Regions from separate parts of the Pseudomonas sp. Sample_16 genome, predicted to be linked through region 2. Evidence: predicted binding sites of a transcription regulator. Region 2 holds the regulator's gene; the other holds the start of a gene.

Region 1 (5,386 bases), on a different contig from region 2:
CCTCAAGGGACCTGTTGCGGCTGCTTTCGTACTTGCAGCAATACGTGCCGACGCACGCCAGCCAGGACGATTTCGATCTGCGCAATCAGCTGGGACAGTTGCTGACTCGCGTCAGTGTCAAAAGCGGCAAGTCGCGCGTGGTGGGGGTGGCGGATGAAGATGTCATCAACCTGATCGCCATGCTGTTCGAGTGCATCCGCCACGACCGCGACTTGCCGCAGAGCCTCAAGGCGTTGGTTGGCCAGTTGCAAATCCCGATGGTCAAGGTGGCGGTTCTGGACAAGCGTTTTTTCAGTCGCGGCGATCACCCGGCCAGGCGTCTGCTCAATGAAATAGCCAGTGCCACGCTCGGCTGGAGCAGCTGCGACGATGTTCAGCGCGATAGCCTGTACTTGCGCATCGAGCAGGTGGTGAAGCGGTTGTTGAATGACTTCGTCGATGACCCGGCGATTTTTTCCGATCTGCTGGCTGACTTCCTGGCGTTCATCGCCGATGAGCGGCGTCGCAGTGAATTGCTGGAGCAACGCACCCGCGACGCTGAAGAAGGCCGGGCGAAAGCTGCGCTGGCCCGTCAACATGTCGAACAGGCTTTGAATCTGGCCTTGTTGGGCAAAAGTTTGCCGCGCAGCGTGGTGCTGTTTGTTCAGGACGCCTGGAGCAAAGTGTTGCTGCTGACCTTTCTCAAGCATGGTCATCAATCGACGCAGTGGCATGCGGCTGTGCAGACCATGGAGCAGTTGGTCTGGAGCGTTCAGTGCCATGACGAACCGGACGCGCGTTCGCGCTTGCTGGCGCTGGTGCCGGGCTTGCTCAAGGCGTTGCGCGAAGGCCTGAGTGGTTCGACGTTCGATCCGTTCGCCACCAGTGAGTTTTTCAGTGAGCTGGAAGGTTTGCATGTTCAGTTGTTCGAGCCTGAGGCTCATGCGCCAAAGGACGCGCCGGAGTTGGTTCAGGTGCTCGAAGCAATGGTCTTGCAGTCAGCCGATGAAGGACCGGTACAGGCCACTGCGGTGCCTTTGTCGGCCGATGATATCGGGCTGTGGCACGTGGACCAGTTGCGCCTTGGTGGCTGGGTCGAGTTCCAGGAGGATCAGGACAATACGCTGCGCTGCAAGCTGGCAGCGATTATCGACGTCACGGGCCATTACATTTTCGTCAACCGCACTGGCATGAAGGTGCTGGAGCACAGCCGTGCGAGCCTGGCCCTGGAGTTTCGTCGCGGTACGGTGCGTACGCTCGATGACACCTTGCTGTTTGATCGGGCGCTGGAGACGGTGATCAGCAATCTGCGACGCCTTGAGCGCGGCAAGTGATCGCATCCCGGGGGGCTATCGCGGCATACTGACGGCCAACACACTTGTCGTTGAAGGAATCGGTATGCAGTTGGACCCCGCGAGCGGTTGGTGTCAGGACGTGCGTTTGTGCCCCTCGCCCAACTTCAATGCGCGCCCCGAGGGCGAAATTTCCCTGCTGGTGATCCATAACATCAGCCTGCCGCCGGCACAGTTCGCCACGGGCAAGGTGCAGGCCTTTTTCCAGAATCGTCTGGATGTCACGGAGCATCCCTACTTTGAGGGGATTGCCGATCTGCGGGTGTCCGCACATTTTCTGATTGAGCGTGACGGTACTGTTACCCAGTTTGTTTCTTGTCTTGAGCGCGCCTGGCACGCTGGCGTTTCGAATTTCGAGGGGCGGGAAACCTGTAACGATTTTTCCGTGGGCATTGAATTGGAAGGCACGGATGATCTGCCATTCACCGATGCTCAGTATGATGCGTTGACCGGGCTGACTCGGCAGTTGCAAGCGGCGTTCCCGGCGATCACTGCACAGCGGATCTGTGGGCATAGCGACATCGCCCCCGGGCGCAAGACGGATCCGGGGCCGGCGTTCGACTGGGCACGCTATCGCGCAGCCCTGGCAAAAGAGGAAGGACAATGAGTTTTCTGGTGTTGCTGTTGGCGGTCTGGATCGAGAAGTTTTCGGCCCTGCGCCATCGGGTTCAACGCGATGGCGGCTGGGTTCGCGAGCTGCACAAGCTTGAGCTCAGCCCGCGTCTGGTGCAGCGTCCATGGCTGGTACTAGCGGTGCTGGTGCTGTTTCCCGTTGCGCTACTGGGCCTGCTGCTGGTGGTGATTGACCCGGTGGCTTACGGTCTGCTGGCCTTGCCGGTACACCTGTTGGTGGTTATCTACAGCCTGGGGCGCGGAGATCTGCTGGCCGGTCTTGGGCCGTTTCGCGATGCCTGGCGTCGAGAAGACCTGCAAGCGGCGGCCCATGTCGCCAAGCGCGATCTTGATATCTGCGCCGACAGCGGCGAACAACTGCTGGAGCGGGTTGAAGGGCATTTGCTGTGGGAGGCTTACCAGAGTTTCTTTGCGGTGATTTTCTGGTACTTCCTGTTGGGGCCGGTCGCCGCCTTGAGCTACCGCCTGCTGGCCCTGGCTGAAGAGCACGGGCAAAACCCGGCCGTGGTCGAGCGCGCAGGGCAATTGCGTCACGCATTCGATTGGGTGCCGGTGCGCTTGCTGGCCGCGAGCTTTGCCCTGGTCGGCAATTTTGTTGCTGTCAGCCGGGTGATGTTGCACGAATTGCTGAACTGGAACATCAGCGCTGCTCAGTTGATCGAGAAGGCTGGGCGGGTGGCCGCGGAAATTCCTGCACCGGTCGCAGGGCCCGACGGCATCAACAATCTCGACCGGCTCTGGGAGTTACTGCTGCGAGCGGCGGTGCTGTGGTATGCCGGTTTTGCATTGTGGACTGTCTTGCCCTGAAGCGATTGATCCCTGTAGCAAGTGATGCCCGCTGCTACAGGGCTGCGCTGGCCTCTCGTTAACCTTAAGTTACAAAACTTCCTGCCGATTTAAGCTATACAGGGATAGCGCTCAATAGTGGCTATCTGCTGCCTCGCTGCGCCTGCCAATAAAAATAAGAAATCCAAGGGAGACTTCCAGTGAAGAGCTTGCTCTATCCCGCCGTTGCGCTAATGAATCGCCTGAGCTTCGGCATGAAGTTCAGCCTGATCAGCGTCCTGTTCCTGGTGCCAATGTTAGTCACCAATTTCTATCTGGTACGCGATTCCTATCGCGAATTCCAGGGCACCCGGATCGAACTGCAAAGCCTCGACCTGTTGGGCAGTAGCCTGACGCTACGACGCGATCTGGAAACCTTGAACAACCTGGTGCAGATCAATCTTGCCCTCGGCCAGTCCGGCAGGGCCGGGAACATTGAGGCGCAAATCAGCAGCCTGGAAAAAAGCGTGCTGACGCGCCTGCAAGGGTTGACGGCGATGAGCAGCGATCCGGAGCACATTGCGGTGTTCGACGGCAAACGCGATGAGATGGTCGCTGCGTTCAAGGCACAGCAAACGGAAACATCCCTGCAAAGCAAAAGTGCCCTGGCGGGCAAGCTGGTGGGTAATGCCCAGCTTTTCAGCCAACTCATTGCCAGTCAGGCCGGTCTGAGCCTCGACAATCAAAGCGACATGCGCCAACTCAGCGAACTGGTGACCAACGTCACTCCGCGCATCACCCAGATTCTGGGAGACGGCCGTGCGATGGGCGCGGCCTCGCTGGGGCAAGGTTTTCTCAACTCGGCATCGAGCAACCGATTCGATGACCTGTTGGGGCAGATCGAAAAACTCCAGGCCGAGTACGGCTTGAAGTTGCAGGACGCGACAAACTCCAGCAAGGCCGCGGCGCAGACCCTGGCTGCTCAGGCAGACAGCAGCAGAGCCTCGTTGAAAAAAGCCAGCGAGCTGTTCGAAGAAAAGGTGGTGATGGCCGATACACTCGATACGCCATGGCAGGCCTTCTACGACCAGGTCACTGGCTTGATGGATTCGACCTACCAACTCAATGAAGCCACCCTGAAGTTTCTCGGCAACCAGTTGCAGCAGCGTCTGGACCAGAACCGCACACACATGATCCTGCAGGCCGTGGCGCTGTCGGTGGTGTTTGTCCTGATCTTCTATCTCTACGGCGGTTTCTACGCGTCTACCCGCACCACTCTCAAACGCCTGGGTGGGGTCATGGACAAAGTGGCGGCGGGCGACATGACGGTTACCTTCAGCGCCAACAGCCGCGATGAACTCGGAGAGTTGGGCGAGGTGTTCAACGGCACGGTGAAGAAAATCCATGACCTGATCGAGCGCGTCGGGCAGACCGTCAGCGAGGTCGAGCGTCAAGCCGGGCAAGTGGAAAATGTTTCGGCGCAAAGCAACCAGGCGGTGGCCGGGCAGCGCACCCAGATCGAGCAGGTCGCCACGGCGATGAACCAGATGTCCGCCACTTCCCTGGAAGTGGCGCGCAGTGCGGCGGCAGCGGTCAGCAGCGCCCACAGCGTCAACGATGAAACCATCAGCGGGCGCGGCCTTGTGCAGTCTCAGCAAGGCAGCATCGCGGCACTGGCCAGCGAGATTGATCAGTCGGTGTTGGTGATCAATCAACTGGCCAGTGACAGCCAATCCATCAGTCGCGTGCTGGAAGTGATCAAGAGCATTGCCGAGCAGACCAACCTGCTGGCGCTGAACGCTGCGATCGAAGCGGCACGGGCCGGTGAGCAGGGGCGCGGGTTTGCCGTAGTGGCTGACGAAGTCCGGACCCTGGCCAAACGCACCCAGCAATCGACTGAGGAAATCGAGCAGATGATCGCCAAGTTGCACGGCGGTGTCGGTGCGGCGGTCAAGGCGATGGGGGTCAGCCATGAGATGGCGAACGGCACCGTGGGGCAGTCAGAAAAGGTCCAGCTCGCACTGGAAAATATCCTCGGTGCGGTCGGCATGATCGTCGACCAGAACCAGCAGATCGCCGCCGCCGTGGAGCAGCAGACCGCTGTGGCCCACGACATCGACCAGAACATCGTTGAGATCAACCGCGCCGGCGAGCGCACCGCTGAGGGTGCGCACCAGACCGAGGACGCCAGCCGCGCGTTGTCGGCGCAGGTGGTTGAGCTCAAACAGTTGATCAGCGCATTTCGCGTTTAAATCCGCATCGCATGATCGTTCCCACGCTCTGCGTGGGAATGCCTCATCGGACGCTCCGCGTTCGGCTCTGGATGGGGCGCGGAGCGTCCCGGGCTGCATTCCCACGCAGAGTGTGGGAACGATCTGCTTAATGTGTTTACCAGCCGAACAACTCACGGGCATTGGCGGTGCTGGCGGCGGCCAGTTGTGCGGGGCTGATGGTCATGATGTCGGCCAGTGCGGCACAGATTGCCGGCAAATGCGCCGGGCTGTTGCGTTGACCGGGAAACATCGCGGGCGCCATGTCCGGTGAGTCGGTTTCCAGCACCACCGATTCGAGCGGCAATTTTGCCAGCACGCGGTGCATGCGCAGCGCTTGCGGCCAGGTCGCGGCACCGCCCAGGCCCAGCTTGAAGCCGAGCTTGA
Region 2 (13,177 bases):
GGTGCTTCGATCACAGCAATTGCCGGACGTGCAGGCACTTCCATCGGCACGGCCGCTTTGGCGACCGGCTCGGCAGTAAAACCAGCCTGCCGGGCGTCACGAGCCTGCTCTTCAAGCACCGCGGCCTGGAACTCATCGAGTGCCGCTTCGTCTTCGACCACCTCAGGAAGCGGGTCAAGCGGAGCCAACAGTTCCTCGGTCACCTCTTGCAGAAGGTTGTCCAGATACGACTGCAGCGCCAATTGCGGACGCGACGTGAGTTTCAATGGCCGGTCAAGACTCATCTCACGCCACCTGCGGAACAAGTTGTGCCGCCAGCAGATGCTTGAGCAAGGCGCGGTAAGCCAGGACGCCGCGACTCTTGCCGTCGAATTGCGAAGGCGTCAGCCCGGCCCGGCTGGCATCGCGCAGGCGGGTGTCCACCGGGATGTAGCCTTGCCAGATTTCCTCTGGAAATTTATCGCGCAGGACCCGCAGCGTGCCCAGGGAGGCCTGGGTGCGGCGGTCGAACAGTGTCGGCACGATGGTGAACGGCAACGCCTGTTTGCGGGATCGGTTGATCATCGCCAACGTGTTGACCATGCGCTCCAGGCCTTTGACCGCCAGGTGTTCGGTCTGCACCGGGATCACCAGCTGCTGGCTCGCCGCCAAGGCATTGACCATCAGCACACCGAGCAGCGGCGGGCTGTCGATCACCGCGTAATCGAAGTCTTGCCACAACTGCGCCAGGCTCTTGGCGATCACCAGTCCCAGCCCACTCTGCCCCGGCGACTGACGCTCGAGGGTCGCCAGCGCGGTGCTCGAAGGCAGCAGGGAAATGCGCGGGTCGCTGGTCGACAGCAGCAGCTGCCCCGGCAAGCCCTGGGGCACGTTGCCCTTGTGCAGGAACAGGTCGTAGTTGCTATGTTCCAGGCTGTCGGGGTCGTAACCGAAATAGCTGGTCATCGAGCCGTGGGGGTCGAGGTCGACCACAACCACGCGCTTGCCCGCCTCGGCCAGCAAACCGGCTAAAGCGATGGATGAAGTGGTTTTACCGACACCACCCTTTTGATTGGCGACTGCCCAGACTCTCATTCGGATTGTTCCTCCCGGCCCAATGAATCGACCGAGAAATAGCTCAACGTGTTAATGCGGGTGACGGAGAATTGACGGCGCTCTCTCGTACCGGCGACTTGACCGGGGTCGGTGCAGTTTGTGTGCCAGCACGCTTCAACGCGGCATCCGGTTGCGCATTGGCAGTTCCAGTGCCAGTCAGGCTGCGGCGTACATCGAGGTTGCGCGACACCACCAGCACCACGCGCCGATTACGTGCCCGGCCTTCTGCCGTGGCGTTGTTGGCGACCGGCTGGAATTCGCCATAGCCCACCGATGCCAATCGACCGGGATTCACACCCTGCATCGCCAGCATGCGCACAATGCTGGCTGAGCGGGCCGACGACAGTTCCCAGTTGGTCGGGTACTGCGCGGTACGAATAGGCTGATCGTCGGTGAAGCCTTCGACATGAATCGGGTTGTCGAAGGGTTTCAGGATCGCCGCGACCTTATCGATGATGTTGAAAGCGATGTCACTGGGCATGGCGTCGCCACTGCCGAACAACAGGCTGGAGTTGAGCTCGATCTCCACCCACAACTCGTTGCCACGCACGGTCATCTGGTTGGACTGGATCAGATCACCGAACGCCGCACTGATGTCGTCGGCGATGCTCTTCAGCGGATCGCTGCTACCGGCGACGCCGGCGTCGACTTGCTCGCTGTCTTTGACCAACGGCTTGGCCGGGGTCACGGTCTTTGGTCGCTCCTCACCGATCGGAATCGGCTTGAGCGCGCGGTCGCTGTCGGTGAAAACACCGATCAGCGCCTCGGAGATGATCTTGTACTTGCCTTCGTTGATCGACGAGATCGAATACATCACCACGAAAAAAGCGAACAGCAGCGTGATGAAATCCGCGTAGGACACGAGCCAGCGCTCGTGGTTAACGTGTTCTTCCTGATGCCGACGACGAGCCATTAGGTTAGTCCCTTAATCCATGAAGCCTTGCAGCTTCAACTCAATGGAGCGTGGGTTTTCACCTTCGGCGATCGACAGAATCCCTTCCAACAACATTTCGCGATAACGCGATTGGCGCAACGCGATGGATTTGAGTTTGGCGGCAATCGGCAACAGCACCAGGTTGGCGCTGGCTACGCCATAAATGGTGGCGACGAACGCTACGGCGATGCCGCTGCCCAATTGCGACGGGTCAGCAAGGTTGCCCATCACATGGATCAGGCCCATTACTGCACCGATGATGCCGATGGTCGGCGCATAACCGCCCATGCTTTCGAAGACTTTGGCCGCTTCGATGTCGCGGCTTTCCTGAGTGTAGAAATCCACTTCCAGAATGCTGCGGATCGCTTCCGGTTCGGCGCCATCCACCAGCAATTGCAGGCCTTTGCGCGAGTAGTTGTCGGGTTCGGCGTCGGCCACCCCTTCCAGACCGAGCAAGCCTTCCTTGCGTGCGGTCAGGCTCCAGTTGACGACACGATCTACGCCGCCTGCCAGGTCGACACGCGGCGGAAACAGAATCCACGCGAGAATCTGCATCGCGCGCTTGAAGGCGCTCATTGGCGATTGCAGCAATGCCGCACCAATGGTCCCGCCGAGTACGATCAAGGCTGCGGGGCCGTTGGCCAGCGCACCCAGATGGCCGCCTTCGAGGTAGTTGCCGCCGATGATGGCGACGAACGCCATGATGATGCCGATAAGGCTGAGAACATCCATCAGATACACGCCTCGACGATGTGCCGGCCAATGTCGTCCAGGCTGTACACCGCGTCAGCGAGTTCGGCTTTGACGATGGCCATCGGCATGCCGTAGATCACGCAGCTGGCTTCATCCTGCGCCCAGATCGAACTGCCGCCCTGCTTGAGCAGGCGCGCGCCCTCGCGACCATCGGCGCCCATGCCGGTCAACACCACCGCCAGAACTTTGTCACCGTAGGACTTGGCCGCCGAACCGAAGGTGATATCGACGCACGGTTTGTAATTCAAACGCTCGTCGCCCGGGAGGATTTTCACCGCCCCACGGCCGTCGATCATCATTTGCTTGCCGCCCGGTGCGAGCAGGGCCAGGCCAGGACGCAGGATATCGCCGTCCTCGGCTTCCTTGACGCTGATGCGGCAGAGTTTGTCCAGACGCTCGGCGAACGCCTTGGTGAACGCAGCGGGCATGTGCTGGATCAGCACGATCGGCGCCGGGAAGTTGGCCGGCAATTGGGTCAGCACCCGCTGCAAGGCAACCGGGCCGCCGGTAGACGTACCGATGGCCACCAGTTTGTAGGCTTTGCGTTTTGGCGCCGGTGATGACTGCGTGGGCGCATGGGTACGCACCGGAATCGGAGCCGGTGCCGGACGCACAGGTGCGCTGCTGCCGTAACTGCTTGTGGAAGGCGTAGGCGTCGGAGCAGGTGCGGCCACCGGAGCCGGTGCACTGTAGGCGCTGACACGACGGTTGCTGCGCGAAATGCTCAGAATCTTTTCGCACAGCAGTTGCTTGACCTTCTCGGGGTTGCGCGAGATGTCTTCGAAATTCTTCGGCAGGAAATCCACCGCGCCGGCGTCCAGCGCATCGAGGGTAACCCGGGCGCCTTCGTGGGTCAGCGAGGAAAACATCAAGACCGGGGTCGGGCAGCGCTGCATGATGTGCCGCACCGCCGTGATGCCGTCCATCATTGGCATCTCGTAGTCCATGGTGATCACGTCCGGCTTGAGAGCCAGCGCCTGATCGATCGCCTCTTTTCCGTTGGTCGCGGTACCGACGACCTGGATATTCGAATCCGCTGAAAGAATTTCCGAGACGCGGCGGCGGAAAAACCCCGAATCGTCCACCACCAGGACTTTGACTGCCATAAACACTCCATTAGGTGCAGCGGCGCGTCATCGCGCCGCTGCCCCGGATTCAAATACGCTTTGTGGCGTAACGCTTGAGCATGCTTGGAACATCGAGAATCAGCGCAATGCGGCCGTCACCGGTGATGGTGGCGCCGGACATGCCCGGGGTTCCCTGGAGCATTTTGCCCAATGGCTTGATGACCACTTCTTCCTGGCCCACCAGTTGATCGACGACGAAGCCGATCCGCTGGGTGCCCACCGAAAGGATCACCACATGGCCTTCGCGCTGCTCTTCGTGAGCGGCGGAGCTGACCAGCCAGCGCTTGAGGTAGAACAACGGCAGCGCCTTGTCCCGCACGATCACCACTTCCTGGCCGTCCACCACGTTGGTGGTCGACAGGTCGAGGTGGAAGATCTCGTTGACGTTCACCAGCGGAAAGGCGAACGCCTGGTTGCCGAGCATGACCATCAGCGTCGGCATGATCGCCAGGGTCAACGGCACCTTGATGACGATCTTCGACCCCTGGCCCTTGGCCGAGAAAATATTGATCGAACCGTTGAGCTGGGAAATCTTGGTTTTCACCACGTCCATGCCCACGCCACGACCCGACACGTCGGATATCTCGGTCTTGGTCGAGAAACCCGGGGCGAAAATCAGGTTGTAGCACTCGGTATCGCTCAGTCGATCGGCCGCGTCCTTGTCCATCACGCCGCGTTTTACCGCGATCGAACGCAACACGTTCGGGTCCATGCCCTTGCCATCATCGGAGATCGACAACAGGATGTGATCGCCTTCCTGTTCCGCGGCGAGAATGACCTTGCCGCCACGGGCCTTGCCCGAGGCTTCGCGTTCTTCCGGCGACTCGATGCCGTGGTCGACCGCGTTGCGCACCAAGTGGACCAACGGGTCGGCCAAGGCCTCGACGAGGTTCTTGTCGAGGTCGGTCTCTTCGCCGACCAGCTCCAGGTTGATCTCTTTCTTGAGCTGGCGCGCCAGGTCGCGAACCAGGCGCGGGAAGCGCCCGAAGACTTTCTTGATCGGTTGCATCCGGGTCTTCATGACCGCGGTTTGCAGATCGGCCGTGACCACGTCGAGGTTGGACACGGCTTTGGACATGGCTTCGTCGGCGCTGTTGGCACCCAGGCGGACCAGGCGGTTACGCACCAGCACCAGTTCGCCAACCATGTTCATGATTTCGTCGAGACGCGCGGTGTCGACCCGCACAGTGGTCTCGGCTTCGCTGGCCGGTTTTTCCGCGGGCGGTGCGGCCGGGGCACGGGCCGGAGCCGGTGCAGCGGCGGCAGGTGCCGGCTTCGCGGCTTCGGCCTTCGGTTCAGGAGCCTTGGCCACCGGCTTCGGTGCCGCAGCCTTGGCGACAGGCGCCGCAACCGAGGCGCTCGCGCCGGTTGCCGTGCCAGCCGTGGCGCCCACTTCAGTGAACTTGCCCTTGCCGTGCAATTCGTCGAGCAGCGATTCGAATTCGTGATCGGTAATCAAGTCACTGCCGGCCGCCGCAGCGGTTGGCGCAGCAGGCGTCGGCACCGAAGCGATGGCCGATTCCAGCGCATCCACGGCAAAATTGCCCTTGCCGTGCAGTTGGTCGAGCAGTGCTTCGAATTCGTCGTCGGTGATGTCGGAACTGTCGCCCGCGGCTTTCGGAGCCTGCGGCGCGGCAGGGGCCGCCGGTGCCACCGCATCAACGGCGAACTGGCCTTTACCGTGCAACTGGTCGAGCAACGACTCGAACTCGGCGTCGGTGATTTCGTCGCTGGCCGCAGTATCGGCGGCGGGCGCTGGAGCAGCCGCCGGCGCCTCGGCCTGGGCCTTGACGGCGTTCAGCGAGTCCAGCAGTTGTTCGAATTCATTGTCGGTGATGTCGCCTGACTCGCTTTGAGCGGCAGGTTCTTCAACCACTTCGGCGACGGGTGCTGGCGCTGCCTCGTCAGCCGATTGCGGCTCGGCCAGACGGGCCAGTGCCGCGAGTAATTCTGGCGTGGCAGCCGTGATCGGGCCACGCTCGCGGACTTCGCTGAACATGCTGTTCACCGCGTCCAGTGCTTCGAGAACCACGTCCATCAATTCCGAGTCAACGCGACGTTCGCCCTTGCGCAGGATGTCGAACACGTTCTCGGCGATGTGGCAGCACTCCACCAGCTCGTTGAGCTGGAGGAAGCCGGCGCCCCCTTTTACAGTGTGAAAACCGCGAAAAATTGCATTGAGCAGATCCGCATCATCCGGTCGGCTTTCCAGCTCGACCAGCTGTTCGGACAGTTGCTCTAGAATCTCGCCGGCCTCAACCAGGAAATCCTGAAGGATCTCTTCATCGGCGCCGAAGCTCATTAATGGTGTGCTCCTACAGGTCTAAAAACCCAAAAAACCTGAAATTCCTGAAACTCTAGAATCCAAGGCTGGATAACAAATCGTCCACATCGTCCTGACCGGACACAACGTCTTCTCTTTTATCGGCATGAATCTGCGGACCTTCACCCTGAGAGAGATGTTTTTGTGGATCTTTTTCTGCAAGCATTGCTTCACGGTCATGCTCGATGCCCGCAAAACGGTCAACCTGACTGGCCATGAGCACGAGCTTGAGCAGGTTGCTCTCGACTTCGGTGACGAGTTGGGTCACACGCTTGATGACTTGACCTGTGAGGTCCTGATAATCCTGGGCCAGCAGAATATCGTTGAGGTTTCCCGACACGGCACGGTTGTCTGTGCTGCTGCGCGTCAGGAACCCGTCGACTCGCCGGGCCAGTTCGCGGAACTCTTCAGCCCCGACTTCGCGACGCATGAACCGCCCCCAATCCGTGCTCAAGGCCTGGGCTTCGTCAGCCAGGCTGTTGACCAGCGGCGTGGCGTTTTCCACCAGGTCCATGGTGCGGTTGGCTGCGGCCTCGGTCAGCTTGACCACATAACCCAGACGCTCGGTGGCGTCGGTGATCTGTGACACCTCTTCGGCTTGCGGCATGTGCGGGTCAATCTGAAAATTGACGATCGCGCTATGCAGCTCGCGCGTGAGCTTGCCCACTTCCTGATACAGGCCGCGGTCACGGGTCTGGTTGAGCTCATGGATCAATTGCACAGCATCGCCAAACCTGCCCTTTTCAAGGCTCGCGACCAGTTCGACGGCGTGTTTTTTCAGGGTCGATTCAAAATCGCCCTGCGAAGATTCGTTATGCCCCATAGCTCCCCCGTGGCGCAGTTCAACCGATGCGTTCGAAAATCTTCTCGATTTTTTCTTTCAACGCCTGGGCCGTGAAGGGTTTGACCACATAGCCGTTTACACCGGCCTGGGCCGCTTCGATGATCTGCTCGCGCTTGGCTTCAGCGGTCACCATCAACACCGGCAGGTGCTTGAGCTTTTCATCGGCACGCACGTGACGCAGCAGATCGATACCGGTCATGCCAGGCATGTTCCAGTCGGTCACCAGAAAGTCGATGCTCCCGCTGTTGAGGACCGGAATGGCGGTAGTGCCATCGTCGGCCTCGACCGTGTTGGTGAACCCAAGGTCACGCAACAGGTTTTTTATGATCCGCCGCATCGTTGAGAAGTCATCAACGATGAGGATTTTCATGTTCTTGTCCAATTCGACCTCCAAGCAGACTAAAACGCGCCCAGCACCTGGACGCGCCATTTCAATCAATCTGGCAAAGCACTCGATGACTGTCTGGAGTACAACGAAGCGAGACCGGCGCGGTTCATCACCCCACCAGCCACGTCGCAGTGCCCCCACACTGCCTTCAGCGCGCTCGCCACTCTCCCAAACGCCCCCTTAAACGGGCCGCGCACTGGCTATGTAACTGGCTGACCCGAGATTCGCTGACCCCCAGGACCTCACCGATTTCCTTGAGATTCAACTCTTCGTCGTAGTACAGCGCCAACACCAGTCGCTCGCGCTCCGGCAAATTGGCAATCGCGTCCGCCAGCGCTGCCTGGAAGCGTTCATCCTCCAGATCGCGTGACGGCTCGAGATGAGCACTCGCGCCATCCTCGTGCAGCCCTTCGTGTTCGCCGTCCTGCAACAGATCGTCGAAACTGAATAACCGGCTGCCCAGGGTGTCGTTCAAAATCCCGTAATAATCGTCGAGACTCAATTGGAGTTCGGCCGCAACTTCGTGATCTTTAGCGTCACGGCCGGTTTTCGCTTCAATCGAGCGGATGGCGTCGCTGACCATGCGGGTATTGCGGTGGACCGAGCGTGGCGCCCAGTCACCCTTGCGCACTTCATCGAGCATGGCGCCGCGGATGCGGATGCCCGCGTACGTCTCGAAACTCGCGCCTTTGCTGGCGTCGTATTTGGTCGAGACTTCCAGCAGGCCGATCATCCCGGCCTGGATCAAGTCTTCGACCTGGACACTGGCCGGCAGACGCGCCAGCAAGTGATAGGCAATGCGTTTGACCAGCGGCGCGTAACGCTCGATCAGCTCGTACTGCGCATCGCGTGCCGATTTCTTGTAGAGGTTGTAGCCGCTGGCTGTCATAGCACGGGTCCTGCCGTTTGTTGCACGAGGCGTTCGACGAAGAACTCCAGATGCCCACGCGGGTTGGCGGGCAACGGCCAGGTGTCGACCTTCTGCGCGATTGCCTTGAACGCCAGCGAGCACTTGGAGCGCGGGAATGCTTCGTAGACGGCACGCTGTTTTTGCACGGCCTTGCGCACGCTTTCGTCATAAGGCACGGCGCCGACGTATTGCAGGGCGACGTCGAGGAAACGATCCGTGACCTTGGTCAACTTGGCGAACAGATTGCGCCCTTCCTGCGGGCTCTGGGCCATGTTGGCCAGCACGCGGAAACGGTTCATGCCGTAGTCACGGTTGAGCAGTTTGATCAGGGCGTAGGCGTCGGTAATGGAGGTCGGCTCGTCGCAGACCACCAGCAACACTTCCTGGGCGGCACGGACAAAACTGACTACCGAGTCACCAATCCCCGCAGCGGTGTCGATCACCAGTACGTCGAGGTTGTCGCCGATATCGCTGAAGGCCTGGATCAGGCCGGCGTGCTGCGCCGGGCTCAAGTGAACCATGCTCTGGGTGCCGGACGCGGCGGGAACGATGCGGATGCCGCCGGGGCCCTGCAACAGGACGTCGCGCAGCTCGCAGCGACCTTCGATCACGTCGGCCAGGGTCCGTTTGGGTGTCAGCCCCAGCAGAACGTCGACGTTCGCCAGCCCCAGATCGGCGTCCAGCAGCATGACGCGCCGGCCGAGCTCAGCTAGAGCCAGGGACAAGTTCACTGACACGTTAGTCTTCCCGACGCCACCTTTGCCGCCGGTCACCGCGATCACCTGTACGGGATGCATGCTGCCCATGTTATTTCTTTACCTTGTCTTGCATAGACGGAGGCCACATTACTGGCTGCGCGTTCACAATCGGAACAATGCATGGCAGACCATCGATGTAGGTACAAAAACTATTCATTGTTACCTCAGCCTACCTGCTTGGTGGGGCTGTGGTAGATATCAGCGAACATGTCAGCCATGGCTTCTTCGCTGGGTTCTTCCTGCATTTGCACGCTCACGGCACGGCTGACCAGTTGATGACGGCGCGGCAGATGCAAATCATCCGGAATCCGCGGGCCATCAGTCAGGTAGGCTACCGGCAACTCATGGCTGATGGCCAGGCTCAACACCTCGCCCAGACTGGCCGTTTCATCCAGTTTAGTCAGGATGCAGCCAGCGAGCCCGCAACGCTTGTAACTGTGATAAGCGGCGGTTAGAACCTGTTTCTGGCTGGTGGTTGCCAGAACCAGATAATTTTTCGATTTGATGCCACGACCGGCCAGGCTTTCGAGCTGCATGCGCAATGCCGGATCGCTGGCTTGAAGGCCGGCGGTATCGATCAGCACCACACGCTTGCGCAGCAAAGGTTCCAGCGCCTGCGCCAGCGATTGCCCCGGATCGACGTGGGTCACCGACACATTGAGAATCCGGCCGAGGGTCTTGAGCTGTTCCTGGGCACCGATACGGTAGCTGTCCATGCTCACCAGCGCGATGTTCTGCGCGCCGTACTTGAGCACATAACGGGCAGCCAGCTTGGCCAGGGTGGTGGTCTTGCCCATGCCGGCAGGGCCGACCATGGCAATCACACCGCCCTCTTCCAGCGGCTCGATTTCCGGCGTGGCAATCATCCGCGCCAGATGCGCCAGCAACATGCGCCAGGCTTGGCGGGGTTCTTGAATATCGGTGATCAGTGCCAGCAAGTCGCGGGACAACGGCCCGGACAAACCGATACGTTGCAGACGGCGCCAGAGGTTGGCCTGGCCCGGGCTGCTGCCTTGCAGCTGATTCCATGCCAGGGAGCCCAGCTGTACTTCCATCAGTTCGCGCAGGCTGTTGAGCTCAAAACGCATCGAGTCAAATACCCGGGAGTCCACCGCGGGCGCCGCAGCAGGCGCTGGCGCAGGACGCCGAGGCTCGGCGTAGGTCGGCTCGATCAGTGGCTCGGCGGCGGTGAGGGGCAACCCGGCGAACAACTGGCGATTGGTGGCATTGTCGCTTTCGCCGTCGCTGCGCAGGCTCAGCTCGGCCTGGGCGGTGACGATGCGCGACTGCGTCTTGCGCAGCTCGTCTTCGAGTTCCATGTTCGGCACGCGTGGCGCCAGCGCCGACAGCTTGTAATCCAGGGCAGCCGTGAGCTCGACACCACCGGCGATGCGACGGTTGCCGATGATGGCCGCTTCAGCGCCCAGTTCATCACGAACCAGTTTCATGGCCTGACGCATATCGGCGGCGAAAAAACGCTTAACTTGCATAAACCACTACCTCAGCCGTTGGGCCCTACTGTCGCAACGATGGTCACTTGCTTGTTGTCAGGGATTTCCTGATAAGCCAACACGTGCAAACCCGGGACTGCCAGCCGGCCAAATCGCGAGAGCATCGCGCGAACCGGACCGGCCACCAGCAGAATCACCGGTTGACCTTGCATCTCCTGGCGCTGCGCCGCATCGATCAGCGAGCGTTGCAGCTTTTCAGCCATGCTTGGCTCCAGCAGAACGCCCTCTTCCGAGCCTTGTCCTGCCTTCTGCAGACTATTGAGCAATATTTGTTCCAACCTTGGCTCCAGCGTGATCACTGGCAGCTCGGAGTCAGTGCCTACAATGCTTTGCACGATTGCGCGGCTAACGCCGACACGCACCGCAGCCACCAGGGCGGCGGTATCTTGACTCTTGGAAGCGTTGTTGGCGATGGCCTCGGCAATGCTTCGAATGTCACGCACCGGCACCTGCTCTGCCAGCAGCGCTTGCAGAACCTTGAGCAGTTGCGACAGCGACAACACACCTGGCACCAATTCTTCGGCCAGTTTCGGCGAGTTTTTCGCCAGCAACTGCATCAGTTGCTGCACTTCCTCGTGCCCGATCAGCTCACTGGAATGCTTGTACAGAATCTGGTTCAAGTGAGTGGCCACTACTGTACTGGCATCAACCACTGTATAGCCAAGGGATTGTGCCTGGGCACGCTGACTGATTTCGATCCAGACCGCTTCCAGACCGAAAGCCGGATCTTTGGCGGTAATGCCGTTGAGCGTGCCGTATACCTGCCCCGGGTTGATCGCCAGTTCGCGATCCGGGTAAATCTCGGCCTCGGCCAGGATCACCCCCATCAAGGTCAGGCGGTAGGCACTTGGTGCCAGGTCGAGGTTGTCGCGGATGTGCACGGTCGGCATCAGGAAGCCCAGGTCCTGGGACAACTTCTTGCGCACGCCCTTGATCCGCGCCAGCAATTGACCACCCTGATTGCGATCCACCAATGGAATCAGGCGGTAGCCGACTTCCAGGCCGATCATGTCGATCGGCGTCACGTCATCCCAGCCGAGCTCCTTGGTTTCCTGCGCGCGCGCTGGCGATGGCAGCAACTCTTGTTGACGCTTGACCTCCTGCAACGCCTGGACCTTGACCTGGTTCTGCTTGCGCCAGAACAGGTAGGCACCACCCGCCGCCAGGGCAGCCATGGTCAGGAAGGAAAAGTGCGGCATGCCGGGCACCAGCCCCATCACCGCCATCAAGCCTGCCGATACGGCCAGCGCCTTGGGCGATGCGAACATCTGACGATTGATCTGTTTACCCATGTCTTCCGAACCGGAAGCACGGGTCACCATGATCGCCGCAGCGGTGGACAACAACAGTGATGGCAATTGCGCCACCAAACCGTCACCGATGGTCAGCAGTGCGTAAACCTTGCCGGCATCGGCGAAGGTCATGTTGTGCTGGAAGATACCGACCGCCATGCCACCGATCAGGTTGATGAACAGAATCAGCAAACCGGCAATGGCGTCACCACGCACGAATTTGCTGGCACCGTCCATGGAGCCATAGAACTCGGCTTCCTGTGCCACTTCCGAACGGCGGGCCTTGGCCTGGTTCTGGTCGATCAGACCGGCGTTGAGGTCGGCGTCGATGGCCATCTGTTTACCGGGCATCGCATCGAGGGTGAACCGCGCACTCACCTCGGAAATCCGCCCGGCACCCTTGGTTACCACGACGAAGTTGATGATCATCAAGATCGCGAAAACCACGATACCGACCACGTAGTTACCGCCGATCACCACCTCACCGAAGGCCTGGATCACCTTACCGGCGGCAGCGTGGCCGTCCTGACCGTGGAGCATCACCACCCGCGTCGACGCCACGTTCAACGCCAGCCGCAACAGCGTCGCCACCAGCAGAATGGTCGGGAACACGGCAAAATCCAGCGGCCGCAGGGCGTAGACGCAAACCAGCAGCACAACGATGGACAAGGCAATGTTGAAGGTGAAGAACACGTCCAGCAGAAACGGCGGAATCGGCAACATCATCATTGCCAACATGACCAGCAGCAACAGCGGCACGCCCAGATTGCCTCGACTGAGGTCTGCCATGTTCGTGCGGGCACTGTTGATTAACTGAGAGCGATCCACCGGTATTCCCCGTTCCTTTGAAGCAAACTTTTGACGCCTGAAGCAGGCTCGGGGCGGCTATTGCAAGAAGCCTTCCAACTTTAGCGGGGGGTTGAAATACAGGGTTTTATCGGGGGGATTCGTATCGCATGAACGGGCCCTTTCGCGGGCAAGCCTCGCTCCTACGGGTGGATCGATATTTTGTAGGAGCGAGGCTTGCCCGCGAAGAGGCCGCAACTGCCCACCTATCAGTTCTGCTAGTACCCAACCCTTGTAAAGCCGCCAATACTGAGCGCCCGATCTTCGGACCTTCGGAGCACCCGCTCATGACATCGCCCCGTGAAACCGTACTCTGCCGATACCACTACGATCCCCTTGATCGCCTGATCAGTCACGCCCTGCCAGACATCCCAGAGCGCCAGCGCTTTTACTGCA

What was found. Region 2 encodes FliA, which starts transcription of late flagellar genes. Its sites were predicted from a motif close to CTAAAGTTTNNNNNNNNNNNGCCGNTAA; they were not measured.
Region 1: a site for FliA is predicted at 2,835-2,862, ahead of D8U69_RS22370 (methyl-accepting chemotaxis protein). Genes of this name have one in related genera too.

What each region holds. Positions count from the first base shown of each region.
Region 1 is NZ_RCOB01000168.1:200,363-205,748, reverse strand. Features, by position in the region: gene D8U69_RS22385 (DUF1631 domain-containing protein) at 1-1,313, shown strand, start outside; gene ampD (1,6-anhydro-N-acetylmuramyl-L-alanine amidase AmpD) at 1,378-1,938, shown strand; gene ampE (regulatory signaling modulator protein AmpE) at 1,935-2,771, shown strand; gene D8U69_RS22370 (methyl-accepting chemotaxis protein) at 2,951-4,981, shown strand; gene D8U69_RS22365 (TatD family hydrolase) at 5,118-5,386, opposite strand, start outside.
Region 2 is NZ_RCOB01000197.1:104,802-117,978, forward strand. Features, by position in the region: gene D8U69_RS26330 (CheW domain-containing protein) at 1-284, opposite strand, end outside; gene D8U69_RS26335 (ParA family protein) at 286-1,074, opposite strand; gene motD (flagellar motor protein MotD) at 1,118-2,008, opposite strand; gene D8U69_RS26345 (flagellar motor protein) at 2,021-2,761, opposite strand; gene D8U69_RS26350 (chemotaxis response regulator protein-glutamate methylesterase) at 2,761-3,888, opposite strand; gene D8U69_RS26355 (chemotaxis protein CheA) at 3,938-6,211, opposite strand; gene D8U69_RS26360 (protein phosphatase CheZ) at 6,267-7,055, opposite strand; gene D8U69_RS26365 (chemotaxis response regulator CheY) at 7,075-7,446, opposite strand; gene fliA (RNA polymerase sigma factor FliA) at 7,613-8,353, opposite strand; gene fleN (flagellar synthesis regulator FleN) at 8,350-9,180, opposite strand; gene flhF (flagellar biosynthesis protein FlhF) at 9,297-10,622, opposite strand; gene flhA (flagellar biosynthesis protein FlhA) at 10,634-12,763, opposite strand; gene D8U69_RS26390 (RHS repeat-associated core domain-containing protein) at 13,069-13,177, shown strand, end outside.